3 regions of the Fictibacillus halophilus genome follow, and region 3 is predicted to be linked to each of the others. Evidence: riboswitches for the same ligand, from Rfam matches in the RefSeq annotation. Region 3 holds a riboswitch; each other region holds the start of a gene.
What was found. A riboswitch is a leader RNA that binds a small molecule or an ion and turns the genes downstream of it on or off. The one in region 3 is predicted to bind S-adenosylmethionine.
Positions count from the first base shown of each region.

Region 1 (3,287 bases), 2.1 Mb from region 3:
ATTCTCCACCTGACCAACCTGTGTTAACAAGATATACTTGAACGTTGTGCTGATCGATTTTCTTGCCAAGCATCTCAGCATAAACGGTAGCAGGGAGTGGCAGGAATGGTGCGCCGAAACATGTTGAGAACGTAGCTTGTGGTGATGTTACGCCTCTTTCTGTTCCTGCTAGTTTGCTTGTGTATCCTGATAAGAAGTGATACATTGCTTGTTCTTTAGTAAGTTTGCTGATTGGAGGCAGTACACCGAATGCGTCAGCTGTTAAGAAGATGATTGTGTTCGGGTGTCCTGCGACACTTGGTTGAATAATATTTGGAATAGCATCAACAGGATACGCTGCGCGTGTGTTTTCTGTTAGTGAAGAATCTTTATAATCAGCTTCTCTCGTAACTGGGTCGATCATCACATTCTCTAAAACACTTCCAAAACGAATCGCGTTCCAAATTTGTGGTTCTTTTTCTTTAGAGAGGTCGATTGTTTTAGCATAACATCCACCTTCGATATTGAAGACACCAGTGTTAGCCCAACCATGCTCATCATCTCCGATCAAACGACGATTCGGGTCAGCAGATAAAGTAGTTTTTCCAGTTCCGGATAGTCCGAAAAATAAAGCCACATCTCCTTCATTCCCAACGTTTGCAGAACAGTGCATAGATAGAATGCCTTTTTCAGGTAGAATGTAGTTCATGACAGAGAATACAGATTTTTTAATTTCACCTGCGTACTCAGTACCACCGATCAAAACAATTTTCTTCTCGAAAGAAACGATAATAAATGTCTCGGAGTTTGTTCCATCTTCAGCCGGGTTAGCTTGAAATCCTGGCGCTGAAACAACTGTGAATTGAGATTCATGAGTATCTAGCTCATCGTGGTTCGGGCGCACAAACATTTGATGAGCAAAAAGGTTATGCCATGCATACTCATTGATTACTTGGATAGGAAGGCGATACTCGCGGTCTGCACCAGCAAACCCTTTAAATACGAATAATTCTTCTTTATTCCCTAAGTATTGGAGGACTTTTTTGTATAATTTATCAAAGTTTTCTGGTGAAAATGGCTTATTTACCTTTCCCCAATCGATTGAATCTTTAATGGAAGCATCTTCAACGATAAATTTATCCTCAGGGGAACGGCCTGTATATTTCCCCGTTGTAGCTTGAAGTGCTCCTGTGGATGTAAGGATGCCCTCGTTACGCTGAAGAGATTTTTCTACTAAAACCGGAACAGGTAAGTTCTGGTGAGTTGTTTCACGGGTCACAAGATCGTTTAAGGTTGTCGTAAATTCCAAAGTATTCATATGAGACAGTACCATCCTTTATCCTAGAGTGATATATTCGAAAATTAGTATAACACATTGAATTAAATAATGTATACTATTTTATGAAAGTGCATCAAAAAAGTTCTTGCTTCCTAAAAAAAGATTAAAATCATGTGAATTATCCATCTTATTTAAAACGCTTTCATTCTATAGAATATAATACTCTAAACTAATTGCTATTCATAGGGTTTTCTATTGACAGAGAGTGCTCATTACGCTATCATATTTCGAGAACGGCTACTCTTATTCTGAGTAGGTGGAGGGACAGGCCCTATGAAACCCAGCAACCGACATGAAAGTGGTAACAATAACGCCACTGGAAATGAAAAGGTGCTAACCTGCAAGGTGAAAATAACCTTGGACAATAAGAGGTTGAAGGCATTATGGTTTTAAAACCTTTTCCCTCGTGAATGTATGTGAAACAGGGAAGGGCTTTTTTTATGCCTTTTTCAGGTTAAGAACATAAACTGTGTAAAATAGATAAGAATAAAGTACCGTATCATACTGAAAGCAGTTAAAGGGAGGATATTAACTTGTCCAAAAAAGTTAGTCGTCGTTTATTTACATCAGAATCCGTTACAGAAGGCCATCCAGATAAGATCTGTGATCAGATCTCAGATGCGATTCTAGATGAAATTTTAGCTAATGATGCAAATGCTCGTGTAGCATGTGAAACATCTGTAACTACAGGTCTTGTACTTGTTGCAGGTGAAATCACAACTTCTACTTATGTAGATATCCCAAAAGTTGTACGTGAGACAATTAAAGAAATCGGTTATGATCGTGCAAAATATGGTTTCGATTCTGAAACGTGTGCAGTATTAACTTCTATCGATGAGCAATCTGCTGATATCGCGATGGGTGTTGACCAAGCTCTTGAAGCAAGAGAAGGTTCTATGACAGATGCTGAAATCGAAGCAATCGGTGCAGGTGACCAAGGTCTAATGTTCGGATTTGCGTGTAACGAAACAGAAGAGCTTATGCCTCTTCCAATCTCGCTAGCTCATAAATTATCTCGTCGTCTTACAGAAGTTCGTAAGACTGAAGAGATTCCATACTTACGTCCAGATGGAAAAACTCAAGTAACTGTTGAGTATGATGAGAACGATAAGCCAGTACGTATCGACACAATCGTCATTTCTACTCAGCATCACCCTGAGAACACACTTGAAGAAATTCAAAGAGACATCAAAGAAAAAGTAATCACACCTGTTGTTCCTGCTGAGTTGATCGACGAGAACACAAAATACTTCATCAACCCAACTGGCCGTTTCGTAATCGGTGGACCACAAGGTGATGCTGGTCTTACTGGCCGTAAGATCATCGTTGATACTTACGGTGGATATGCTCGTCACGGTGGCGGTGCATTCTCAGGTAAGGACGCAACTAAAGTTGACCGTTCAGCTGCTTATGCTGCTCGTTATGTAGCTAAGAACATCGTAGCATCAGGTCTAGCTGACAAAGTAGAAGTTCAGCTTGCTTATGCAATCGGTGTAGCTCAACCCGTTTCAATCGCTGTAAACACTTTTGAAACAGGAAAAGTTTCTGAAGAAGTTCTTGTAGAACTAGTTCGCAACAACTTCGATCTTCGTCCGGCTGGAATCATTAAGATGCTTGATCTTCGCCGTCCGATCTACAAGCAAACTGCTGCATACGGCCACTTCGGACGTACTGACATCAATCTTCCTTGGGAAAACACAGATAAAGCTGCAGAGCTTAAGAAACAAGCGAATATTTAATGATATGTTAAAGCAGACTTCCTAATGGAAGTCTGCTTTTTTTGTAGTGATCCGTCAGTTAAGGAGGATCTGTTGAAAATCGAAAAAATTTTTAAATAAGGAATTAATCAGAAGTTTTACTGAAAAAAATGTACCTTATTGACGGATATAATTGTGATTACCTCGTGTAAAATTCTTGGTGTCCCCCTGATAAACATTTGAACCGCTAATGTTTATCAGGGGGATATAAA
Region 1 is NZ_JAEACF010000001.1:2,368,283-2,371,569, reverse strand. It holds gene pckA (phosphoenolpyruvate carboxykinase (ATP)) at 1-1,297, opposite strand, end outside; SAM riboswitch class I at 1,559-1,689, shown strand; gene metK (methionine adenosyltransferase) at 1,852-3,057, shown strand.
Region 1: linked by a shared signal. The riboswitch ahead of metK (methionine adenosyltransferase) and the one ahead of I5J82_RS01590 (PLP-dependent aspartate aminotransferase family protein) in region 3 are both predicted to bind S-adenosylmethionine.

Region 2 (3,287 bases), 1.2 Mb from region 3:
TCAAAATACGTACATATTGGTTATACATAGAAATAGTTAATAATTTGAACGTAACATTTCGTTAACAATAGGAGTTTTTTACATGGCTAAACAAAAGAATCCTTTATTCTCTGATGAGTACTTAACGAATCTCGCACAAGAGATAAATGAACAGTATGGTGATACAGAACAGGTACAAGAACGTGAAGATGCAGATGAACATGAGGATAAAATCACGGAGGAAGTAGAGGACGATTAAAAAAAGAACCCATTTTTTTCGGGTTCTTTCTTCAATAAGTCCTTATTCGATTAACAGCGATCAGCATGAGGAATGAAATCGCGATAACACTCCCTACCCACATCCAAGCAAGATCCATATTTCCAGATTCAATCGCGATATAGATGGCAGTGGATATCGTCTGTGTTTTTCCTGGTATGTTTCCGGCAAACATTAAAGTAGCACCAAACTCACCTAACGCGCGAGCAAAACTCAGAATAGCACCTGACGTGATTGCCCTAATAGATAGTGGAACAGAGATTTTCCGCAAAACATCCCACTCGTTCGCCCCGTCTACACGCGCTGCGTTCTCAATGTCTAAGTCAATTGATTCGAAACCCGCTTTTGCGGATTGATACATGAGTGGAAATGCAACAACTGCAGAAGCAATAACGGCTGCCCACCAAGTAAACATGATCGGTTGGTTAAAGAGCCACTCTACTAGCTGTCCTCCTGGACCATTTCGACCAAACAAAACAATTAACAAAAATCCTACCACCGTTGGGGGTAGTACGAGTGGAAGTAAGAATACTGTTTCAATCAACATTTTTCCTTTAAATTTCTGATGAGCCATGATTCTGCCCAAAAATATGCCTGCTAGAACCACAATTAATGAAGCTGTCACCGCTATACCGAGTGATAATGTGACAGGTGACCAAAAATCAGTTGCCATTTCCTTTTCCACCCGCTTAACACAATGATTATAATGCTGAATTTATCCGTCTTCATCATATCACATCAAACTTTGATGGAGATGAAAGATATTCGAAATTGTCGAACGGCCTTTATGTTTGAAATTAGACTCAATTCCTGTCTGAAACGACTTAATTGATGACGAATATGAACTAATTTTCCTCTTTAAGACTTAATTTTTCTTATTTAGACTTAATGTTGTATAAAGGTGCTCTCCCGCTGCCTAAGAAACCATCCATATATGAGAAAAGCTGCCTAGATGAGTGGATTCACCCATCTAGGCAGCTGATTATTCTTTACTCTTTAACAGCTAGAACTGAACCTTTGTATTCTTTATCAATAAAATCAGTAATCTCTTTCGAGTGAAGTACTTCTATCAACGTTTTAATAGATTTCTTCTCTTTGTCACCTTCACGCACTGTGATGATATTTGCGAATGGTGATTCAGATCCTTCCAAGGCGATTGAATCTTTCTTAGGGTTCAAATCTGCATCGATTGCGAAGTTAGTGTTGATAACAATCGCATCGCCTTCATCGTTTTCATATGCCTTTGTTAATAGTCCTGGATCGATGTCTGCCACAAACTCTAGTTTTCTCGGATTTTCTACAATATCACTTATTTGTGCTTCATAGCCTTTTCCTTCTTTTAGTTTGATTAGACCTTCTGCTTCAAAGATTGAAAGGATACGACCGTGCTCAGCAACTGAGTTACTTAAGATTACTTTCCCGCCATCTGGAATGTCTTTTAGTGATTTATGTCTCTTTGAATAAACACCCATCGGCTCGAGGTGAACCGCACCAGCATTTTCAAACTTGTATTTTGGGTTATCTTTTACTTGCTGTGTTAAATATGGAATGTGCTGAAAATAGTTTGCATCAATTTCTTTTTCATAAAGCGACTTGTTCGGTAAGATATAGTCTTGGAATTTTACTATTTCTAAATCAATTCCCTTTTCCTTCAAAAGCGGCTTCGCTTCTTCTAAAATTTCAGCATGCGGTACGTTAGATGCTCCCACTACAAGCTTTTCTGTTTTTTCTCCACCACTTGTCGATGAGCCACACGCAGCTAATACGAATACTGCCAAACTTGCGAGTAAAACTTGAACGATCCTTTTCATGTTTCGATCCCCTATCCCCTAATTTCTAAATTTTTCTTTGTTAAGAATTCTTATATAAAGTTTCGGCATGCAAAAAGCCTCCTGTGCTCATGAAAGAGACAGAAGGCTTCTCGAAAAAATCCGATTTTCCTCTCATCTCTCAGTGTGACCACTGTTAGATTTAGCACCGTTTTCACATTGATACTAAGTACAATGTAAATGGTTGCCGGGTTTCATAGGGCTAATTCCCTCCACCTGCTCTTAATAAGAGTATTCCTATCAAATTACTTTGTATTATTACAGATATCTCGATTAATGTCAAACACTTTTTTTCAAACTATTCTGAACCGAAGTAGTAACAAATTTTAATAACCAATCAGAAGTAGTAGTGATGAGCTGGTCAAAATGCCTGATAGAAGAATACGTATGATTTGCATCTTCTATAAGTATCATTTCACTGACACCTTCATTTCGCTTATTTGATTCTTCATAATAGTCCTTACAATAACTTGAAGAAATAACTTGATCACCTGTTCCATGAATGAACAGCGCGTTCCCACTAAACTGCTTGATGTCTTCTAATGGTGAATAAGCTTGAAGAGAAAGTAAAAATTCTTCCGTTATGGTATAACCTAAATGATCAATTACGGGATGCTCGCCGTTGTAGCCAACTATTTCTTTAATTTCTTCAAATGGATTTCCTACAGCAGACCATGTGATCACATTATTAATTCTTTCATCATCTGCTGCAGTGCATACCGCAACAGCACCGCCTAAACTATGACCGATTAGCGTTATTGCGTTTTGATCAATGTTAGGTAGTTTTCTTCCATATGAAATCACTTCCTTTGTCTGATCAATAAAACAAGCGAACTCATTTTCTCCATATTCCCCTTCACTCTCACCGCATCCAGCATAATCAAACCTCAATACAGCAAACCCAAGTTCAACGAGTGCCTGAGCTGTTTTAACAAACAGGCGGTCTACTCCAATCCGTGTACTCGTAAAACCGTGGCAAATAATGATTAACGGTAACTTCTTTTCACCTACTCCATTTTCATGAGGGAAATGAATGGTGTGAGCCAATTTTCTATCCTTCCACCATATACAATCCGATGTAACCATATTACCCACTCCTTTTCTATTTATTGAGATAGCTGTCATTGTAATTACCCATTGATATCAACACAAAAAAACCATGTTCAATTAGAGAACACGGTTTCATACATACAATCCGTTCG
Region 2 is NZ_JAEACF010000001.1:1,494,446-1,497,732, forward strand. It holds gene I5J82_RS07735 (hypothetical protein) at 83-238, shown strand; gene modB (molybdate ABC transporter permease subunit) at 270-929, opposite strand; gene I5J82_RS07745 (MetQ/NlpA family ABC transporter substrate-binding protein) at 1,246-2,067, opposite strand; SAM riboswitch class I at 2,197-2,317, opposite strand; gene I5J82_RS07750 (alpha/beta hydrolase) at 2,365-3,171, opposite strand.
Region 2: linked by a shared signal. The riboswitch ahead of I5J82_RS07745 (MetQ/NlpA family ABC transporter substrate-binding protein) and the one ahead of I5J82_RS01590 (PLP-dependent aspartate aminotransferase family protein) in region 3 are both predicted to bind S-adenosylmethionine.

Region 3 (3,287 bases):
ATCGCTGCTTCTTTTGCAAGCTCAATCGCTGCTTCTGGACTTCTAAATACTTGAACGACATCAATCGGAAACGGAATGGATTTTAAATCTGGATATGCTTTTTCATCAAGTACTTCCGTTTCTCTTGGATTAACAGGAACGATTTTATAGCCAAGACGCTGCATTTTTCTAGCTAATCTATGGCTAGGTCTTGCTGGGTTGGAACTGAGTCCAACAATCGCTAGTGTTTTGGGACGCTGAATTTCCTGACCGTTCTCTACTGCTCTATATAGTGAGGATTGCAATGCCCAGCGGATAACACCTTCATCATTAATCGTGATCTCCGTATTATCCGATCCGATCCCTGTTGCCGTTTGTATCGCACGATCAAGATCATTCGTAAGATCTTTTACGGATTCAAGTCCAATCGATAACCGAATAAGTTCTTCTGTTACGCCAGTTGCTACTAATTCGTCTCCGCTCAGCTGCTGATGAGTGGTAGAAGCAGGGTGGATGATCAATGATTTTGCATCCCCAACATTTGCAACGTGTGACCATAATGAAATGTTGTTGATGACCTTACGACCTGCATCACGCCCACCCTTGATTCCAAAGTTTACGATCGAACCAAAACCATTGCTTAAATATTTTTTAGCAAGCTCATGACTTCTGTGCGAAGAAAGACCAGGGTATGAAACCCAATCTACCGCTGGATGTTTTTCCAGATATTCAGCCACTTCTTGTGCGTTTTTCGCATGTTTTTCCACTCGTAAGTGAAGTGTTTCTAAACCTTGTAAAAGAAGAAATGCATTGTGTGGACTCAAGCATGCTCCAAAATCTCTTAACAGCTGTACGCGTAATTTAGTCGCAAAAGCTAACGTTCCAAAGTCATTTGCGTATCTTAATCCGTTATAGCTGTTATCTGGCTCAGTGAATCCTGGATATTTCTCTGAGTTCCAATTAAAGCGTCCTCCGTCTACCACAACACCGCCAATGGCTGTTCCATGTCCGCCGATCCACTTTGTTGCTGAATGGATTACGATGTCCGCTCCAAAGCTTATCGGTTTTGTTACATATGGCGTTGCAAATGTATTATCAATAATTAGAGGTACACCGTTCTCATGCGCAATATCTGCCACTGCCTCAATATCTAATACGTTAAGACTCGGGTTACCGATCGTTTCAGCAAAAAATGCTTTCGTGTTTGGAGTAACCGCTTTTCTGAAATTCTCTGGATCCTCTGCATCTACAAACTTTACGTTAATTCCGTATTTCGGAAGAGTAGTAGAAAATAGGTTGTAAGTTCCTCCGTATAGATTCGTAGCTGCAATAATTTCATCTCCTGCATGTGCGATGTTTAAAACGGCAAGCGCGATTGCTGACATTCCAGAAGAAGTAGCTACAGCTGCAACCCCATCTTCTAGAAGAGCAACCCTTTTCTCGAAAACATCAACCGTTGGATTTCCGATTCGACTGTAGATATTTCCTGGCTCGTCGAGTGCGAAAAGGCTTTGCGCATGATCTGTATCAGAAAAAACATAGGAAGTAGTCTGGTAGACAGGTACTGCTCGTGATCCTGTCGTTGGGTCAGGCGCTTGCCCCCCATGTAATAGCAATGTTTCAATATCGTATCCATCAAAAGATTTTGTCATTATAATCGCTCCTTCTTATTATCCAAATTAAATCTATAGGAAAACTAGGGATAAAGATTAATGCTTTTCCCTTTTGCTATATTCGATTTTAAAAATGAAATAAGTGACTAAGTGATGTTTGTACGTGAAGTATGATAAGGGGAAAAAAGAAAAACCCCCTTCCTAAGAAGAGGGTTTTGGTCCTCCTCTTATCTTTCAGATCAAAAAAGATCTGTAGGAATTGGCACCTTTCCAAACCAAATGTGGTTTGTTGGTTGCCGGGCTTCATCGGGCCTAGTCCCTCCGCCTCTCTGGATAAGAGATATTCAAATTATGTTTAACACATTAACGTGCTGATGTTTGTTTTGTTCTTGAATAGGATTATAGAGTAAGATGTTTTAAAAAGTCAACCGTTTTTTGAAAAATCATAAAAGTAATACAATAGAATGAGTGTTCAACTGTCAGCTTTGAATTAAGATTATGCCCATGCTATGCCGGTTATGCTAATTTTGTTCCACTTTTTTCATCCAACCATTTAAACTCTTCGATCTTTTTTACAAGTACCGTTATTCGATTGGCAATTGCTTCTCTTTCTCCGTAACGAATTTTCTGTTCAGAGGTTAATTCATCAGTCTGAAGCAGATGCCAATGAAGAACAGTTAGATCAGTAAGTTGAATAAACTCTTCTTGTTTCACTCGACGCTTTATAGCTAGATCTCCATTAGAATAACCTTCTAAAAATCCATCAGCTATTCTTTTCAAACGGTCTTCAAATCGATCAAATTCATGTCGCGCATAACGCGGTGCATTAAAGAATGTTGGGAACAAGGTACGGTAATTATTAAGAAAATTCCCCGCGAGCGAATCTCCGCTATATAAGATTGGTACAGGATCGATCAAACAGACAGTACCATCTGAATGCAGCAATATATTCTCTGGAGATGTATCTTGATTAGTAAGTACAACCGTATGATTTTCGATCTCTCTATCTTCCATGCAGGCTTGAAGATCAACTAAAGCTGATGAAGAAATCGACCCCTCATACGTATCTATAAAATTCTTAAAATCATTTATGTAATCAGTGTTTTCTTTCTTCATAGATTCTGAAACATCTGAGTGGTATTTCCCTTCAATATGTTTTCCGTTCCATGAGAGATAACCGAACCCTTTTAAGCCATGATGTGCAGCATTCATCTTGCGAAAGAACTCACCAAGTTCTGCTCCGATATGAAACGCTTCTACAGCCGTTAGTTGATCAAGCTTGATCGCCTTTCCCGCATAAGATTCAACGGTAAATGTTCTGTCTTTTTCTACATGATAGTTGAAAAAAGCAGGGCAGATTCCTGGTTTAACTTGATTAGCTAGCTCATAATATGCTCTAGTCCCTGCATATTCTGAGTGAATGGCTTCTTCATCAAACTCAACGTTCCTTCCATAGGCCTCCGTTTTCGGAAAACGTACGACCACAGCATCCCCAGTGCGCAGCTGAACAAAATAAGCAAGATGCCAAGCTCCTTCACCTAAATATTGAACCTGAGTCGGATCTTTAAGTTCCTCTAACCCGCTTTTTTGCAGTGCATAATCAATCAAGTCAAATGTCTCTTTCATAAGAAGTTCCTCTTTCTAAAATTGAAAATACGTTTCATGAAGCATATATTCGGTAAATGTCGAAAAAAA
Region 3 is NZ_JAEACF010000001.1:291,557-294,843, reverse strand. It holds gene I5J82_RS01590 (PLP-dependent aspartate aminotransferase family protein) at 1-1,631, opposite strand, end outside; SAM riboswitch class I at 1,817-1,932, opposite strand; gene I5J82_RS01585 (hypothetical protein) at 2,109-3,218, opposite strand.